Regions from separate parts of the Anoxybacillus sp. EFIL genome, predicted to be linked through region 1. Evidence: a T-box and tRNA genes for the amino acid it is inferred to sense, from the RefSeq annotation. Region 1 holds a T-box; the other holds one or more tRNA genes.
The links. The T-box of region 1 lies ahead of tyrS (tyrosine--tRNA ligase). A T-box ahead of a tRNA ligase gene usually reads a tRNA of that ligase, here a tRNA-Tyr.
Positions count from the first base shown of each region.

Region 2: it has a tRNA-Tyr gene. The T-box ahead of tyrS (tyrosine--tRNA ligase) is inferred to sense a tRNA for this amino acid. The anticodon was not compared.

Region 1 is NZ_SDLH01000002.1:88,153-102,365, forward strand. Features, by position in the region: gene ccpA (catabolite control protein A) at 1-264, shown strand, start outside; gene ES017_RS03575 (acetoin utilization protein AcuC) at 295-1,467, opposite strand; gene ES017_RS03580 (acetoin utilization AcuB family protein) at 1,464-2,108, opposite strand; gene ES017_RS03585 (GNAT family N-acetyltransferase) at 2,127-2,759, opposite strand; gene acsA (acetate--CoA ligase) at 2,928-4,646, shown strand; gene ES017_RS03595 (transglycosylase domain-containing protein) at 4,670-7,444, opposite strand; T-box leader at 7,583-7,807, shown strand; gene tyrS (tyrosine--tRNA ligase) at 7,859-9,118, shown strand; gene rpsD (30S ribosomal protein S4) at 9,154-9,756, opposite strand; gene ES017_RS03610 (sensor domain-containing diguanylate cyclase) at 10,139-11,986, shown strand; gene ES017_RS03615 (GAF domain-containing protein) at 12,015-12,500, opposite strand; gene hisJ (histidinol-phosphatase HisJ) at 12,514-13,302, opposite strand; gene ezrA (septation ring formation regulator EzrA) at 13,465-14,213, shown strand, end outside.
Region 2 is NZ_SDLH01000010.1:88,798-93,010, reverse strand. Features, by position in the region: partial or broken rRNA gene ES017_RS13550 (23S ribosomal RNA) at 1-63, shown strand, start outside; rRNA gene rrf (5S ribosomal RNA) at 156-272, shown strand; tRNA gene ES017_RS13540 (tRNA-Asn) at 304-378, shown strand; tRNA gene ES017_RS13535 (tRNA-Ser) at 384-474, shown strand; tRNA gene ES017_RS13530 (tRNA-Glu) at 496-567, shown strand; tRNA gene ES017_RS13525 (tRNA-Val) at 574-649, shown strand; tRNA gene ES017_RS13520 (tRNA-Met) at 661-737, shown strand; tRNA gene ES017_RS13515 (tRNA-Asp) at 743-818, shown strand; tRNA gene ES017_RS13510 (tRNA-Phe) at 978-1,053, shown strand; tRNA gene ES017_RS13505 (tRNA-Thr) at 1,112-1,187, shown strand; tRNA gene ES017_RS13500 (tRNA-Tyr) at 1,193-1,277, shown strand; tRNA gene ES017_RS13495 (tRNA-Trp) at 1,282-1,355, shown strand; tRNA gene ES017_RS13490 (tRNA-His) at 1,366-1,441, shown strand; tRNA gene ES017_RS13485 (tRNA-Gln) at 1,459-1,533, shown strand; tRNA gene ES017_RS13480 (tRNA-Gly) at 1,539-1,610, shown strand; tRNA gene ES017_RS13475 (tRNA-Cys) at 1,622-1,695, shown strand; tRNA gene ES017_RS13470 (tRNA-Leu) at 1,707-1,792, shown strand; tRNA gene ES017_RS13465 (tRNA-Leu) at 1,844-1,928, shown strand; gene ES017_RS13460 (GH1 family beta-glucosidase) at 2,226-3,587, shown strand; gene ES017_RS13455 (ABC transporter substrate-binding protein) at 3,757-4,213, shown strand, end outside.

The DNA.
Region 1 (14,213 bases):
ACAGATGAAATGGCGCTCGGTGTCATTCATGGAGCACAAGACCGCGGTGTGCGCATTCCAGATGAATTAGAAGTAGTCGGTTTTGATAACACTCGTTTAGCGACAATGGTTCGCCCGAAGCTGACGACAGTCGTACAGCCAATGTACGATATCGGTGCGGTGGCGATGCGTTTATTAACAAAATATATGAACAAAGAACATGTGGACAATCACATTGTTGTATTACCACATCGAATTGAATATCGCGATTCGACAAAATCATAAAGAGGCAGAAGCCTCTTTATGATTTTTTTTTTATAAATTTAATCGTTGCTTATTGCTTCGAATTGGTTGAAGTGCTTTCATGACAGTTTGGGCATTTTTTTCTGTAATTTCTGCCTTTCTCGGAATGGGTGGATATAAGTCGTCCGGGTCATCCCACTCGAGCGGTAAAGAAACAGGGGAGTGTTGTTGCCAGCGAGCAATCCATTCTTTCGGTAAAGGCCCAGAAATATCGGATTGTTCTGTCATTTCAAGCCATAATAGCGCCCATGCACGCGGAACAACGCGCCAAATGTCGTATCCTCCGCCACCGACTGCAATCCAACGACCGTTGCAATATTGATGAGCAATTTGATGTGCGAGTTTTGGAATTTCACGATAAATGCGCATCGTCGCACATAAATGAGTTAACGGATCGTAATAGTGAGCATCCACACCGTTTTGGGTTAAAATGACGTCAGGCCGAAAGAAGTCGGCGATTTCCATGAGTGCGTCCTTATATGCTGCTAGCCAAGACTCATCTTCTGTAAATGCGTCGACAGGAATGTTAAATGAGTAGCCATATCCTTTCCCTTGTCCACGTTCATTCACATTTCCTGTACCAGGGAATAAGTAACGTCCTGTTTCGTGAATGGAAAATGTGCAAACATTTGGGTCGTCATAAAACGTCCATTGTACCCCATCACCATGATGGGCATCTGTGTCGACGTATAAGACGCGGACACCGTATTTTTCTTGCATATATTTAATGGCGACAGAACTGTCATTATAAATGCAAAATCCGGATGCTTTGCCGCGGAATCCATGATGAAGCCCTCCGCCTAAACTGAGCGCATGCTCAGCTTTTCCAGAAAGCACGTAATCAACGGCTGTTAATGTTCCCCCAACAAGAAGGGCGCTCGCTTCATGCATGTTTGGAAAAATAGGTGTATCTTCCGTTCCTAAGCCATAATTGATTGCAATTTCTTCTGAAAGTAGTCCTTTCCCCGCTTTTTTTACTGCTTCAATATAATCCATATCGTGAACAAGAGCTAGTTCTTCATCTGTGGCAAGACGCGGTGCTACAATTTGTGAATCGTGGAGCGCACCAACCGTTTGTAATAAGTCATACGTTAGTTTGACGCGCAATTGGTTGAACGGATGGCGATCATGGAATTTATACGTTTGAAACGCATCGGAATAAATGAATACGCTATTTTTGCTCATGATGAAACCCCCGGCAAGTTTGGCCACAATACGTCGTATCCTTGCGCTTTTAAATCTTCAATAATCGCCATCGGGTTCATTGTTTGAATACGAAACACGAGCACTTTATACTTTTCATCTTGATCAGGATATACGAGAACACTTGAAATATTAATGTTTCTTTTTTGAAACATGGAAGTGACTTCACTTAACATCCCCGTTCGGTTCGGCACTTTAATTTCAATTTGCGAACCGGGCTGATGAGCCCCTGTTAATTGTACGAGCGTATATAACAAATCGCTCTCTGTAATAATGCCGACAAGTTTATTTTCTTTGACGATTGGCATGCAGCTGATGCGATGTTCGTAAAATAAAGCCGCCACTTCTTCGACAAAATCAAGCGGGTGACCTGTAATGACGTTTGTTTTCATAATGGTGCTTAACGGCTTTTGTAAATCTTCTAGATGCTCATTGGCATGGAAAATCGATGGACTTGCATCGCGTAAATCACGATCGGTGACGATTCCAATGACATGATATTCATCATCAACAATTGGTAAGTGACGAATGTTTTTTTGCTTCACAATGCTTAGCGCATCGGCAATTGTATTTGACGGCTTTAATGCGATGACATCCGTTTTCATCATTTGTTCGACAATCATTTCCCCATCCCCTTTGTTTTAATACATAAAGCGGTTCATAAAGCGAAGTTGATCAAACTTTTGAATTGATTGTTGATCGACGCGCTTCCCAATACGCGCCATTAAGCAGTTAGCCGGATGTGAACAAATTTCAGGGTCGTCCGTTGCATACCAGACAAGTCCGCCCGCGTTCATCATTTTCTCCATTACTTTTCGATATTCCCATACGTTCAAACCAGTTCGTTTTAAATCCCAATGCCAATAGTATTCGGTCGTAATAATGATGTAATCTTCCATCGCATCGTCCATCATAGCCACTTTCAATAAATTTTTCCCGACACCACACCCTCGAAAGTCTGGAATGACTTCGATTGCCCCGAGCTCAATTAAATTTTCCATCTTCCCTTGTGACCATCTTTCAAGGGGGTCAGGATATAAAAAGGTGACGTAGCCAACGATCGTGTGACCGTGGCGGGCAATAATAATTCGCCCTTCAGGAAGGCCTGCAATTTCAATGAGCGCTTGATGTTGTTGGTGCGGTTGCCGAAACGCTGTTAAATCATGATGAAATTCATAGCTAGCCAACTTTTCTGGGGAAATCGGCCCTTCAATAATTAACGTTCCTTTCGGTGTTTTTAATTGTTTTGCGTTATATGTTTTTTTATGCTCCATTGCCCCACCGCCTACTGAAATAATCTCACTTCAATTATACATAAAAAAATAAAAATTAAATCGTTTTCATAATAAACATTAATGAAAATTTTTTAAAAATTGAGAAATTGTTTATAGTATAATATAATACGAATGTAAACACTTTCAAACAAGGGGGAGTTTGGGATGATTAAGGTGGAAACGCTACCAGTCATTCAAGGGGATTTCAACTTGAAAAACTACGAAGAAACGTATAAAACGTTTGACTGGTCTGAAGCAGAAAAGCATTTTTCGTGGTATGAAACAGGAAAAGTAAACATGGCGTACGAAGCGATTGACCGTCATGTAGAAACGTTCCGAAAAAACAAAGTGGCTCTTTATTATCGTGACGCGACAAGAGAAGAAAAGTACACATTTAAAGAAATGAAGGAGTTTTCAAACAAAGTAGCCAACGTGTTAAAAGAAGTGGCCGATGTAGAAAAAGGTGATCGCGTCTTCATTTTTATGCCTCGTTCGCCTGAACTGTACTTTTCTGTGCTTGGAGCGATTAAGCTTGGCGCAATCGTCGGACCTCTTTTTGAAGCGTTTATGGAAGGGGCAGTACGTGACCGTTTAGAAGATAGCGAGGCGAAAGTCATTATTACGACACCTGAGCTTTTACCACGTGTACCTGTCAATGAGCTACCAGCATTAAAGTACGTATTTTTAGTTGGAGATGACATTAAAGAAGAAGGACCGTTTTTTGACTTGAAAAAACGGATGAACGCAGCAAGCAAACATTTTCAGATTGAATGGGTCGGACGCGAGGATGGACTCATTTTACATTATACATCTGGTTCAACAGGAAAACCAAAAGGCGTACTGCATGTGCATAACGCGATGATTCAACATTATCAAACGGCAAAATGGGTATTAGATTTAAAAGAAGATGATGTGTATTGGTGCACGGCTGATCCAGGCTGGGTGACAGGAACATCGTACGGCATTTTCGGTCCATGGCTTTGTGGGGCTTCAAACGTCATTGTAGGTGGCCGCTTTAATCCTGAAGCGTGGTATAAAACGATCGAAGATTATGGCGTGACGGTATGGTATAGTGCACCGACAGCTTTCCGCATGTTGATGGGGGCTGGCGATGAATTAGTGAAAAAGTTTAATTTAAGCTCACTTCGCCATATTTTAAGCGTTGGGGAACCTTTAAACCCAGAAGTCGTCCGTTGGGGAATGAAAGTGTTCAATCGCCGTATTCATGATACATGGTGGATGACAGAAACAGGGGCACAACTCATTTGTAACTATCCGTGTATGGAAATTAAACCGGGATCGATGGGGAAACCAATTCCGGGAGTAAAAGCTGCAATCGTTGACGATCAAGGAAATGAGTTACCGCCATATCGCATGGGCAATTTGGCGATTAAAAAAGGTTGGCCTTCGATGATGCGCGCGATTTGGAACAATCCACAAAAATATGAGTCGTACTTCTTACCGGGTGATTGGTATGTATCTGGCGATTCGGCATATATGGATGAAGATGGATATTTCTGGTTCCAAGGACGAATTGATGATGTCATCATGACAGCGGGAGAACGTGTTGGTCCGTTCGAGGTGGAAAGCAAACTCGTTGAACATCCTGCAGTTGCAGAGGCAGGTGTCATCGGAAAGCCAGATCCGGTGCGCGGTGAAATTATTAAAGCGTTTGTTGCTCTTCGCGAAGGGTACGAGCCATCAGAAGAATTAAAAGAAGATATTCGTAACTTTGTGAAAAAAGGTTTAGCTGCGCATGCCGCACCACGTGAAATCGAGTTTCGTGATAAGTTACCAAAAACGAGAAGTGGAAAAATTATGCGCCGCGTTTTGAAAGCTTGGGAACTAAACTTACCGACAGGCGATTTATCAACAATGGAAGACTAAAAAATCGGGCATGGCCCGATTTTTTAGTTTGTTGATGGCTGTTCTTCTGCTGGTTGCTCATTTGTTGGTTGCTCAGGTTGTATAGCAGGCAACATGCGAATGATATTAGATGGATTCGATTCCAATCCAGCAATATCAACAGCCGTCACGTAATATATTCCTTGTTTTAACGGTATGTTTTTTTGTTCGCCTTTACGTATTGTTGCGATAACTTGAAACGTAGCTGTTTCGGATGCCGCATAATATACTCGATAACCAATGACGTCTTGTTCATGATGTTCGTTCCAAACGAGTGCCGTTCCTTTTTGTTGCGCAGCTAGTGGATCCGGTTTTTTCCCGTTTTCTTGAAGCGTTTTTGCCACAAATACATGTTTCCATTTATCGTTTTGCGGGAGTAATTTGCTCAAATCTTTTATATGCTGAATGCCCCACTGTTCAAGTAACGAAGCGTCAATCATTACGCCTTCTTTTGTAAATTCTTTCGGTGTTGTCGGTAAAGAGGCATATCGCTCTCCATTTAATTCAACGAAAGCTCCGCTAATCAAATACGTATCTTCTGTTTTCGGCACAAATGCCGTATTGAATAAATCGCTTTCGATCAGTCCGAATCGTTTACATGTTTCTGATGGGAGCAATCCAGAAATTGCACAATATGAGCGTTGAACAATTCCTCCAGGCATATGGAATCGTTCTTTCGGAGCGATTAGTTCTGGGCGAATATCGTACGCCCCATTCATCAGTTGCGCCCATAGCAATAAGTTTCTTTGGGAATATGATAGCCCTTTATAGCTTTTCTCAAGCGGTTTTGGTGTATCGTATCCCATCCAAGTGCCTAACGTGACATTCGGATTTGTCGCGACAAACCAAGCGTCCTTTGTGTTTTGACTCGTCCCTGTTTTTCCCGCCCAATCTGCTGAAAATTTTAACTTGCCATTTAAAAAAGAAGCTGTACCTGAGCGAATGACGTCGCGCATCATATCGATTGTTAAATACGCTGTTTGAGGTGAAAACACTTCGATTGGTTTTGGCTCGTGTTCATATACAACGTTCCCATTTTTATCAACAATTTTTTCAATTAAATACGCGTCGATGAATTTCCCACCATTTGCAAACGTTGCGTATGCATTGACGTTTTCTTCAATCGTTACCCCTTTTGTTAGCCCACCGAGCGCAAGAGATAAATTATATCCGTCTCCCGTCGTTAAGCTTGTGAAGCCCATTTTTTCTAAATATGAAATGGGTCGTTGATCGATGATGCGAGCATACGTGCGAATGGCAGGAATGTTATACGATTTTTTTAGCGCGTGACGAACAGATGTTAAGCCGTGTGTTTTACCATCCGCATTTTTGGGGCGATATGGACCTTGTTGCGTTGGAATTTCTAAATCAATATCTGGAATGACAGATCCCGGTTGAATAATGCCCATTTCCATCGCTGGTGCATAAACGAGAAGCGGCTTCATCGTTGAACCGTTCGAACGGTATGCTTGAGTTGCGTGATTCAGTTGTTCCCGTTTATAATCTCGTCCACCGACAAAGCTAATGATGCGTCCGGTTTTGTTTTCGATCAAAATCGCCCCGACTTCTACCGGCTGACGGACGGAAATGATTTGTTCCGTTTTTTCGTCTCTTTTTCGAACAACTGTATCGCTTCCGAAGTACGGATATTTTTCAACAATCGCTTTCATTCGTTCATATATGTCTTTATCGATCGTTGTGTAAATCGTATAGCCGTTTTGACGTAATTGCTTTTCTGCTTTTTCCGCATATTCTTTATATAACTGGTCGTTTGAGCGCACATCTTGCCGATCGTATCCATCTTTTTTTGCTAGTAAATCAATAAAAATATCTTTCGCACGACGTTCGATTTCAAACGTCAGCCATGGATATTTTTCCACTGGGGATGGCAAGGAAGAAACAAAATCTTTCGTAACGTCGTATGCTAGTGCGTCTTTATATTGCTCTTCTGAAATGTATCCAGCTTTTTTCATGCGCGTTAATACCGTTTTCATCCGATTTAGCGCGGGAGATAAATCGCTTTTTAACTCGCCTTCGCTAGTGAACGGTGTATAGCGAAACGGACTTTGTGGTAGCCCTGCTAAAAAAGCCGCTTGCGGTAATGTTAATTGTTTTGCATCGATGCCGAAAACACCCTTTGCGGCGGCTTGGACGCCGGCAATATTTCGCCCAGATGCGTTTCTCCCGAAAGGTACAACGTTAATGTACGCTTCTAAAATTTCATCTTTAGAAAAAAACTTCTCAAGCCGTAAAGCGAGCAACACTTCTTTTGCTTTTCGCTCAAATGACACTTCACTTGTTAAAATTTGATTTTTTACAAGCTGCTGTGTTAATGTACTCCCTCCGCTACGCGTCGAGGAGTTTGTCGCTTCTTGGAAGATGGCACGTATAATGGCTTTTGGTACAACCCCTTTATGTTCATAAAAATGTTCATCTTCTGTAGCGATGACCGCTTGAATGAAGTAAGGGGAAACTTGTGAAAGTTTGACTTCATCGCGTTCTAAATCTGAACGGAAATAGCCAAGATATTCACGATTGGCAAAATAAATATGGGTTGTTTCTTCATAGTTATAAATATCTTTTTTCATTTCTTTGTAAGGAATCGGCTTAGCATCTTTCACAAGCGAGGCGAAATATCCCGCACCGACACCGAAGGCAAAACTGAACGCGCATAAACATGCGATCAATATAATTAAACATACATTCCAAATGACTTCGTATGTAATCGTGAAATGGCGCCATAGTTTTTGCCATGAAAATCGGACTTGTTTTTCTGACATAGTGACCTCCCATCCGAATTGTATTTTCATCATTATATCATAATTTGTCTTTCCGTATCGGAAAATGTCTAAATTTGTTTGAAGATCTTGACAACAGTTGATGTTTTATGATAAAAGAGGGTATATTGACATGTGAATAATCGAGCGATGAGCGGAACGAGTAGTGCTTATCTCCCTGCTGACAGAGAGCTAGTGGTTGGTGCGAACTAGCGTACAGGTAAGCATGAATTACCTCCGTGAGCATCTTTTGCGAACAGCTTGTGCGAAAGTAGCAAAAGACGGTATAAGCCGTTATATCAATGAAGCGAGAGGACATATATGTTCTCTAAGTAGGGTGGTACCGCGATGAAACTCGTCCCTTCATATGAAGGACGGGTTTTTTTGTTTCCATAACAAACGGAAAGGGTGGTTCAAATGGATTTGCTTCAAGATTTACAATTTCGCGGTTTAATTAATCAAATGACAGATGAGGATGGACTCAAAGCATTGCTAGCAGAAGAAAGTGTAAAAGTATATTGCGGTTTTGATCCAACGGCAGATAGTTTGCATATCGGTCATTTGCTTCCGATTTTAATGTTACGTCGCTTCCAACAAGCTGGTCACCAGCCGATTGCGCTCGTCGGTGGGGCAACAGGATTGATTGGAGATCCGAGTGGAAAAAAAGCAGAGCGAAAATTAAATGAAAAAGAAACGGTCGCTCATTACAGTGAGCGGATTAAACAACAGTTAAGCCGCTTTTTAGATTTTGACAATGAAAACAATCCGGCGATTATCGCAAATAACTACGAATGGATCGGTTCGCTTGATGTTATTACATTTTTGCGTGATGTCGGGAAAAACTTTGGAATTAACTACATGCTTGCGAAAGAATCTGTACAGTCGCGATTAGAAACAGGAATTTCTTTTACAGAGTTTAGTTATATGATTTTGCAGGCATACGACTTTTTGAAACTGTATGAAATGTATAACTGCAAGTTGCAAGTTGGTGGAAGTGACCAGTGGGGGAACATTACGGCTGGGCTAGAACTAATCCGAAAAACAGAAGAAGATGCAAAAGTGTTTGGATTAACTGTTCCGCTCGTAACAAAAGCAGACGGAACGAAGTTTGGTAAAACAGAAGGTGGAGCGGTATGGCTTGATGCTGACAAAACGTCCCCATATGAGTTTTACCAATTTTGGATTAATACAGATGACCGTGATGTTGTAAAATATTTGAAATACTTTACGTTTTTATCGCACGAAGAAATTATGGAATTAGAAAAACAAACAGCTGAAGCGCCGGAAAAACGGGCAGCACAAAAAGCATTAGCTGCGGAGATGACGCGTCTCGTTCATGGGGAAGAAGCGTTGCAACAGGCGATGAACATTTCTGAAGCACTCTTTAGCGGAGAAGTAGAAAAATTAACAGCAAATGAGATTGAACAAGGTTTTAAAGATGTACCATCGTATGTATGTCATGAAAAGGAAGTGGCGCTTGTTGATTTGCTCGTAGCGAGTGGCATTTGTCCATCGAAACGTCAAGCGCGCGAGGACGTAGCGAATGGAGCGATTTACGTGAACGGCGAGCGCATGCAAGACGTAAATAAAATCATGACAGAAGAAAATCGCATCGAAGGTCGCTTTACGATTATTCGCCGCGGCAAGAAAAAATATTATTTAATCCGTTATGCATAAAAAATCCTCTCTGCTTCGGCAGAGAGGATTTTTTATTAACGTGAGTAGAACTCGACGATTAATGCTTCGTTAATTTCTGCAGGCAATTCAGAGCGTTCAGGTAAACGAGTGTAAGTACCTTCTAATTTGTCCGCATCAAGCGTTAAGTAGTCAGGTACGAAGTTGTTTACTTCAAGCGCTTCTTTAATAATTTGAAGGTTGCGAGATTTTTCGCGAACAGAAATCGTTTGACCTGGTTTTACACGATAAGATGGAATGTTCACGCGGCTGCCATCAACTAAAATATGACCGTGGTTAACTAATTGGCGAGCTTGACGGCGAGTGCGCGCGAAACCTAAACGGTAAACAAGGTTGTCTAAACGAGATTCAAGCAAGATCATGAAGTTTTCACCATGTTTACCAGCCATTTTACCAGCTTCTTCGAACGTTTTACGGAATTGGCGTTCGTTTACACCGTACATATGGCGAAGTTTTTGCTTCTCTTGAAGCTGCATACCATATTCAGATAATTTTTTGCGTTGTCCTGGACCATGTTGACCTGGTGGGTACGGACGTTTTTGTAATTCTTTACCTGTACCGCTCAATGAAATGCCAAGGCGGCGAGAAATTTTCCATGTTGGACCTGTATAACGAGCCATAAATGCTCCTCCTTTGTTTTTATTTTTGGTAAAATAAAAACAGTCGTGCCTCACCATTTATCGCCATTTTGTTTTCATGTATCCTCGCCCTAGCAGCTGAGAGTTACACGATACAACCTCCAATTAGAGAATGACGCTCTCTATGGGGAACAAAATGGACATACAAATGTGAGCACAAAGGCTGCAATATTTTACACAAAGGCTATTATAGTTTTTTTTCGCGTCTAAGTCAACAATTTTTGTATAGTCTTTATAATAAGGAGTATGGTATGATATAATTGATAGGTCCTCAGTTTTAGAAATATGACAGAAACTCTCATTTTTTTATTTATATGGTTCATACATATAATAGAGAGGAAGTATGTGCGGGTGAGTGAAAAAAATGAACATTCAAGAACACGATCAATACGCCATATTTAAACAAAAGTTTTTCGATTGGTTTTTAACAGAAGAAGATTTTACGAATTTACCTCGCATCATCCAAGCGCTGATCACCTTATTGCAAAAAGAGTTTCACTTGTTAGACGTCACGTTTTATGTGCTTAACCCGTTTAAACACGCTTTTGAACCTGAAGTAACGACAAATCACATCATTGAACAGCAACAAGAAAAATATATGATTCCATTTGATGATCAGCTAAAACAACAGTTTGATGATGTTGTCGTCATCGATGATGAAAGCGAAATCAAAACCGTTCAGTTTGGTATACATTTTTCAGAAGATTCACTCGGTCTTATTCGTTTTCAGCTTCATGTGCGAGATATGATACCGAGGTCGTTAATTAAACAAATGAGACAAGACTTTTTAAAAGTGTTTGCTCGCATTCGCAAAGTGTCTGAAGTATTAAGTGAGGAAAAAAGATATGAACAATTGCATCGAGCGGCAACAAAAATTCATGCGTCTATGAATATTGGGGATGTACTTGAAGAAATTGTAAAAACGTTAAAAGAAGTGTATCCGACGTTTACGTTTCATTTGTTTTTATCTTATGACAGCACAACAGACCGAGATTTGCCGATTAAATTACTTACATTTGAAAATGAAGATGAGCACATGGGGGCAATGCAAGCGTATGTTACTGGACAAATTCAGCTTCACGATTCGCTCGTTCATAAAAAGTCTGTAATTTATGCCCCGATTAAAGGAGCCCAAGGCATTTACGGGGTGATCGAAATGATTGCTCCGACAATTATGGAGTTGCCAGAACGAGAAATGCGCTTTATTTCCTTATTAGCAAATACAGCTGGCAGCGCATTAGAGAATGCAAAATTATACGAACAATCAAAACGATTAATTGCTGATTTACAACTCATTAACGAGACGATTCACCACTTAAACACGAACTTACGCTTCCAAGACGCCTTGCAGTTTATGATTGAAAAAATTAAAACGTCATTTGATGCGGAAGAAGTCGGTTTTATTATTTTGCAAGAAAAAGAGCGTAAAGTACTTCCTGGAAGTACGGCATTTTTCCAATCACGCGAAGCAAAGGCATATGTAGATTTCGTTTTCCACCGCATTCAACATCCGCGGGATAATTTATTTTTAGGTGATGTAAAAATTCATAGCGATCATGCGAAACGTTTTCGTTCGCTTATGGCCGTACCGATGATGCGCGGAATGATGAAAGGTGTAGCGATCGTGCTACATCAAGAGGCGTACCACTTTTCGTTTGATATGTTTAAATTGTTACAATCACTTATCCATCATTCCACGTTGGCGTTTACAAACGCAGCATTGCGTGAAGAGCTTGAACGAATGGTCATTACAGATCGGCTAACAAATTTATATGCACGTCATTATTTAGATGAACGTATTCAACGTTCGATGGAAGAGGATGGATTAGGTACATTTATTTTAATAGATATTGATAATTTCAAAAAAATAAACGATACGTATGGGCATCAAGTAGGGGATGAAATTATTATTCAAGTAGCAAATATTATTAAAGCAAACATTCGCCAAAATGACATCGGAGCTCGATGGGGAGGAGAAGAACTCGCCATTTATTTACCGAAAGTGTCCATTAATGCAGGTTTATCGATTGCGAACCGCTTAGTACAAAAAGTTCGTGAGTTAACAAGCCCACCGGTGACGATTTCTTGTGGGGTATCGTACTGGAAGAAAAATCGTGCGGACTCTGTGAAAGAGCTATTTAATCGTGCCGATGAAGCGTTATATACAGCGAAACGGACAGGAAAAAACCGCGTCGTTGTTCAAGAATATTAAAAAGAGGCCAAATATTTCGGCCTCTTTCTTATATGTTAACATATTGAATAAGCGTTTCAACAAAACGTTGTAAATACTGTTCGTCTACCTCATCGAAACGATTTTTGATTGGGCTGTCAATATCAAGCACACCAATGACACGGCCGCTTTTTATCATCGGAACGACAATTTCAGATTGAGATGCAGCATCGCATGCGATGTGACCTGGAAACGTATGAACGTCCGCCACACGCACGGTTCGTTTTTCGGCCGCTGCTGTTCCGCATACGCCTTTGCCAAATGGAATGCGCACGCATGCGGGCAATCCTTGAAACGGTCCGAGAACAAGTTCATTTCCTTCTGTCATATAAAAACCGACCCAGTTAATATCGTGTAAAAAGTAGTTCAATAAAGCAGAAGCATTGGCTAAGTTCGCTACAACATTTTTTTCATCTGAAATTAATGCTTTCAATTGGTCGATGACAAGTGCATAATTTTCTTCTCTTGTCCCTGTGTATGTTTGTGCATGAAACATGTATTCCACTCCTTTATATCAACATATGTTCAATTCCTTGGTGAAGGCCAGCAACCGAGTGAGCATCTGAACCGTACACGAGCGGAATGCCGCGTTTTAACGCTTCTTTTACGACCCAATGAGGCGGATACGGCTCTAAGCAGAGCGGTTTCGTTGTGCCGGCACCGTTGTAGTCAAGTTCTAGTTGACGATTTTTCATTTCATCTAGAATACGTGTGATGATTTTGTTGTCATCATATTCACACGGGTATGCTCGATGAAACTTACGAACGAGCGTGATATGTCCGATACGTTTTGGTTTGTATGGTCCTAAATCGGCAACAACAGAAGCGAGAACGGTGTTATAATACGCATCATACACTCGTTCAACTGAACCAAACGATGCAACGATGTTTCCAAACATGTCCTCGCTATAATCGATACACATGTACTGATTGTCAATGTGCAAAAAATGAACGGATAAAATGCTATCGTCTAATTGTGGGCCGATTTTATTTAAAAATGTTTTCGTTTCTTGTTCATATCCGACAATGAAATCAACTTCTAATCCGACATGAATACGAATATGCCTTTCGTACTGTTTTTTTAATGATTGTAAAATTGATACGTACGACGCTAGTTGTTCTTCTTTCATCGCGCTATCTTGATAAGGGGTTGGATCGATAAATCCTTTCGGAAGCGGTGCGTGTTCGGTAAATGAAATATCTGTATAACCAAGCGAAATGGCCTTTTCGATATATTCATGCAACGCATCGTCACTTCCGTGAGGACAAAACGGTGTATGAATATGCCCGTCACGCACGTTTTTCACCTCTTTTGGCGCAAAATTCGACAAAATCACGTTTTTTTAGGAAAAAAATTAAAATTTTTGCTCAAAAAATGTTGCTAACATGGTATCATAAAATCATTGAAAAGAAAATGCCTTCTCCATAAAAAAGAAAGCTTGACAACAAGGAGGCCCATTATGGAATTTGTAGCGATTAGTGCGCTCCTCTTTATTGGAGGACTTACATATACATACGTGTACCGAAAACGTTTATATAAACAAATCGATCAATTAGAACAATGGAAAATTTCTTTAATGAATCGCCCCGTACCAGAAGAAATGGCGAAAATTAAGGCATTAAATATGATGGGGGAAACAGAGCAGCTGTTTGAAAAATGGCGGAACGAATGGGATGATATTGTCGCTGTTCAACTGCCAAACATAGAAGAGAAGTTGTTTGATATTGAGGAAGCAGTGGTCAAATATCGGTTTATGAAAGCGAAAGATGCGTTACAGCAAACAAAACAGCAGCTTCAAGAAATTGAAGGGAGCATTCAACGCATTTTATTAGAGTTACAAGAATTAGTTGGAAGTGAAGAGAAAAATCGTGAAGAAATTGAACAGTTAAAGGAAAAGTATCGCCAAGTAAAAAAAGCGATGCTTACTCAACGTCATACATTCGGGCGCACGGAAACTGCGCTTGAATCGCGATTAAATACTCTTCAACAACAATTTCAAACATTTGAACAGCTAACGGCGGAAGGGAATTATTTAGCTGCCCGTGAAGTAGTGTTGCTCATTCAAAATGAATTAAATGAGTTGAATCGTTTTATTGAACAAATTCCGCTTTTACTTAGCGATGCGCAAGTTGAAATTCCAGCACAACTTGACAATATTGTCGAAGGGTATCGTGAACTGTTAGAAAAAGGGTATGTGCTTGACCATCT
Region 2 (4,213 bases), on a different contig from region 1:
CCGAGGTGGAAGCGTGGCGACACGTGTAGCTGACGGATACTAATCGATCGAGGACTTAACTAAGCACACACCTGTTATCTAGTTTTGAAGGAATAAAAAAATGCTTGACAACAAAAAATATTCCGTTATAATAACATTTGTCTAAAGCATTATTGCTCGGTGACGATGGCGGAGAGGTCACACCCGTTCCCATACCGAACACGGAAGTTAAGCTCTCCAGCGCCGATGGTAGTTGGCGGGACACCGCCTGCGAGAGTAGGACGTTGCCGGGCAAGATGATGAATGAATCACTTTTGTTATTATTCCGCAGTAGCTCAGTGGTAGAGCACTCGGCTGTTAACCGAGCGGTCGTAGGTTCGAATCCTACCTGCGGAGCCATTTACGGAGAGCTGTCCGAGTGGTCGAAGGAGCACGATTGGAAATCGTGTAGACGTGATGAGCGTCTCAAGGGTTCGAATCCCTTGCTCTCCGCCAGCCACTTAGGAAATGATATATGGCCCGTTGGTCAAGTGGTTAAGACACCGCCCTTTCACGGCGGTAACACGGGTTCGAATCCCGTACGGGTCATCTTTTGGAGGATTAGCTCAGCTGGGAGAGCACTTGCCTTACAAGCAAGGGGTCGGCGGTTCGATCCCGTCATCCTCCACCATATGTTATTATCGCGGGGTGGAGCAGCCAGGTAGCTCGTCGGGCTCATAACCCGAAGGTCGCAGGTTCAAATCCTGCCCCCGCAACCAATATTGGTCCCGTAGTGTAGTGGTTAACATGCCTGCCTGTCACGCAGGAGATCGCGGGTTCGAGTCCCGTCGGGACCGCCATGTATGGCTCGGTAGCTCAGTCGGTAGAGCACGTTTGAATCGACTTCTTTGGCAAGGCTACAGCGTACCGCTCGAGCCACATCTTGAGTAAGCAAACTGAGAGCGGGACGAAGGACGTTGTGCTTCTGAATAATTTAAGGATGAAGCTACTATCTATATGGCTCGGTAGCTCAGTCGGTAGAGCAAAGGACTGAAAATCCTTGTGTCGGCGGTTCGATTCCGTCCCGAGCCACCATTTTGAATGATGTCGGCTTAGTTTGTTTCATCTAAAAGTTTGATGCACTTCATATTATGCCGGCTTAGCTCAATTGGTAGAGCAACTGACTTGTAATCAGTAGGTTGCGGGTTCAAGTCCTGCAGCCGGCACCATCCGCGGAGGGGTAGCGAAGTGGCTAAACGCGGCGGACTGTAAATCCGCTCCCTTTGGGTTCGGCGGTTCGAATCCGTCCCCCTCCACCATTTTAGGGGCATAGTTTAATGGTAGAACAGAGGTCTCCAAAACCTCCGGTGTGGGTTCGATTCCTACTGCCCCTGCCAAAAAAACATGGCGGCTATGGCGAAGTGGTTAACGCACCAGATTGTGGCTCTGGCATTCGTGGGTTCGATTCCCACTAGTCGCCCCATATACATTTTAAAACGTTGGGGTATAGCCAAGCGGTAAGGCAACGGACTTTGACTCCGTGATGCGTTGGTTCGAATCCAGCTACCCCAGCCATATATGCGGAAGTAGTTCAGTGGTAGAACACCACCTTGCCAAGGTGGGGGTCGCGGGTTCGAGTCCCGTCTTCCGCTCTTCGTTTTATGGCGGCATAGCCAAGTGGTAAGGCAGAGGTCTGCAAAACCTTTACCACCGGTTCGAATCCGGTTGCCGCCTCCATTTTTTTATGCGCCGGGGTGGCGGAATTGGCAGACGCACAGGACTTAAAATCCTGCGGTAGGTGACTACCGTGCCGGTTCGAGTCCGGCCCTCGGCACTGAAAAGTCTTGACAAAGCAAGTTTGCATGATACAATTTAATTGCCTCATGCCGATGTGGCGGAACTGGCAGACGCGCACGACTCAAAATCGTGTGGGGTAGCCCCCCGTGTGGGTTCGACTCCCACCATCGGCACTGAATATTTGAGGATTCCTGTTGCACACAGGGATCCTTTTTTTATTTCTTCTTATACTTTTTCTTTTCTCCAGGACGCTCCAGCTTTACTTTTTCATCCTTTTAGCTTTTATATTTTACGAAAATTTTCGTGGAAGAAATATATTTATTTCATGTTTTATTATAATTTTTCGTTTAGGGCGAAAGATTTTATTGACTTATGCGTCAATTGTTATTATGATTAAGTTACGAAACAAATGAAAGAAAGCGCTTTTTTGATTTGTTTTTTACGAAAAATTTCGCAGGAGGTTCGAAATTATGCTTCAGTTTCCGAAAGATTTTATTTGGGGAGCTGCAACTTCATCGTATCAAATTGAAGGAACAGCGACTGGAGAAGATAAAATTTACTCGATCTGGGATCACTTTTCCCGCATTCCTGGCAAAGTAGCGAATGGGGATAATGGCGATATCGCAATTGATCATTACAATCGTTATGTTGAAGACATCGCATTAATGAAAGCGCTTCATTTGAAAGCGTATCGATTTTCGACTAGTTGGGCGAGACTTTATTGTGAAACGCCAGGGAAGTTTAACGAAAAAGGTTTAGATTTTTATAAGCGTCTTGTACATGAATTGCTAGAGAACGGTATCGAGCCAATGTTGACCATTTATCATTGGGATATGCCACAAGCTCTTCAAGAGAAAGGTGGCTGGGAAAATCGTGATATCGTTCACTACTTCCAAGAATACGCTGCTTTCCTTTACGAGAATCTTGGGGATGTCGTGAAAAAATGGATTACGCATAATGAGCCGTGGGTTGTCACCTATTTAGGATATGGGAATGGCGAACATGCCCCAGGGATTCAAAACTTTACATCATTTTTAAAAGCAGCACATCATGTTCTTCTCTCACACGGGGAAGCGGTAAAAGCGTTTCGAGCAATCGGTTCGAAAGATGGGGAAATTGGTATTACGTTGAATTTGACACCTGGATATGCGGTCGATCCGAAAGATGAAAAAGCAGTTGATGCCGCTCGAAAATGGGACGGCTTTATGAATCGTTGGTTTTTAGATCCTGTATTTAAGGGACAATATCCAGCAGATATGTTAGAAGTGTATAAAGATTATTTACCAGACGTTTACAAAGAGGGAGATTTACAAACGATTCAGCAACCGATCGACTTTTTCGGATTTAACTATTATTCAACAGCAACATTAAAAGATTGGAAAACAGGTGACCGTGAACCGATCGTATTTGAACATGTGAGCACAGGAAGACCTGTGACGGATATGAATTGGGAAGTGAATCCAAACGGTTTGTTTGATTTAATGGTGCGATTGAAAAAAGATTATGGCGATATTCCATTATACATTACCGAAAACGGTGCTGCATACAAAGATCGCGTCAACGAACAAGGTGAAGTAGAAGATGATGAGCGAGTTGCTTATATACGGGAGCATTTAATCGCTTGCCACCGCGCGATTGAACAAGGCGTCAATTTAAAAGGATATTATGTATGGTCGCTGTTCGATAATTTTGAGTGGGCATTTGGATATGATAAGCGCTTTGGGATTGTATACGTGGATTATGAAACGCTAGAGCGCATCCCGAAAAAGAGTGCATTATGGTACAAGGAAACGATTATAAACAACGGATTGCAAGTAGACAATGACAAATAAAGGAGGTGATGGGGGAAGGGAAGAAGTTTTCTTCGTCATAGCGGGAAGTGTCGGGGATTGGCCGCTACTACGAAGAAAACTAAAGGAATTATAACGTGAAACAAGCAAATGGGCAAATGAAAGGTGTAAACGGTATGAACACATATTGTGAAAAAGCGAGGGGGAAAGAATGATGAAGAAACGAGCTCTCATGTTGTTGTTAGCAGTTGTCTTTATGTTCGCGACAGCGTGCAGCAATCAATCTCAAAGTGAGAACGAATCAAAAGATAAAGGTTCAAGTGAAAAAGTCAAGTTGAACATGTGGGTATTCGGAAGCACTGGTTATGAAAAACTAGCTGAAGAATATATGAAAGATCATCCAAATGTTGAAATTAAAATTCAATCAACGCAGTTTGACGATCATCATAACGCATTATTTACAGCGTTATCAGCAGGAAGTGGCGCACCGGACATCGCGATGATTGAAGTAAACAATATTGAACGTTATCGTGAGGCACAAGATCGTTTTTATAACTTATACGATTTTGGTGCAAAAAACATTAAGGATAAGTATTTAGATTGGAAATGGCGCATCGGTGAAAGCGCTGATGGAAGCTTCTTATTTGGTCTTCCGACAGATATTGGTC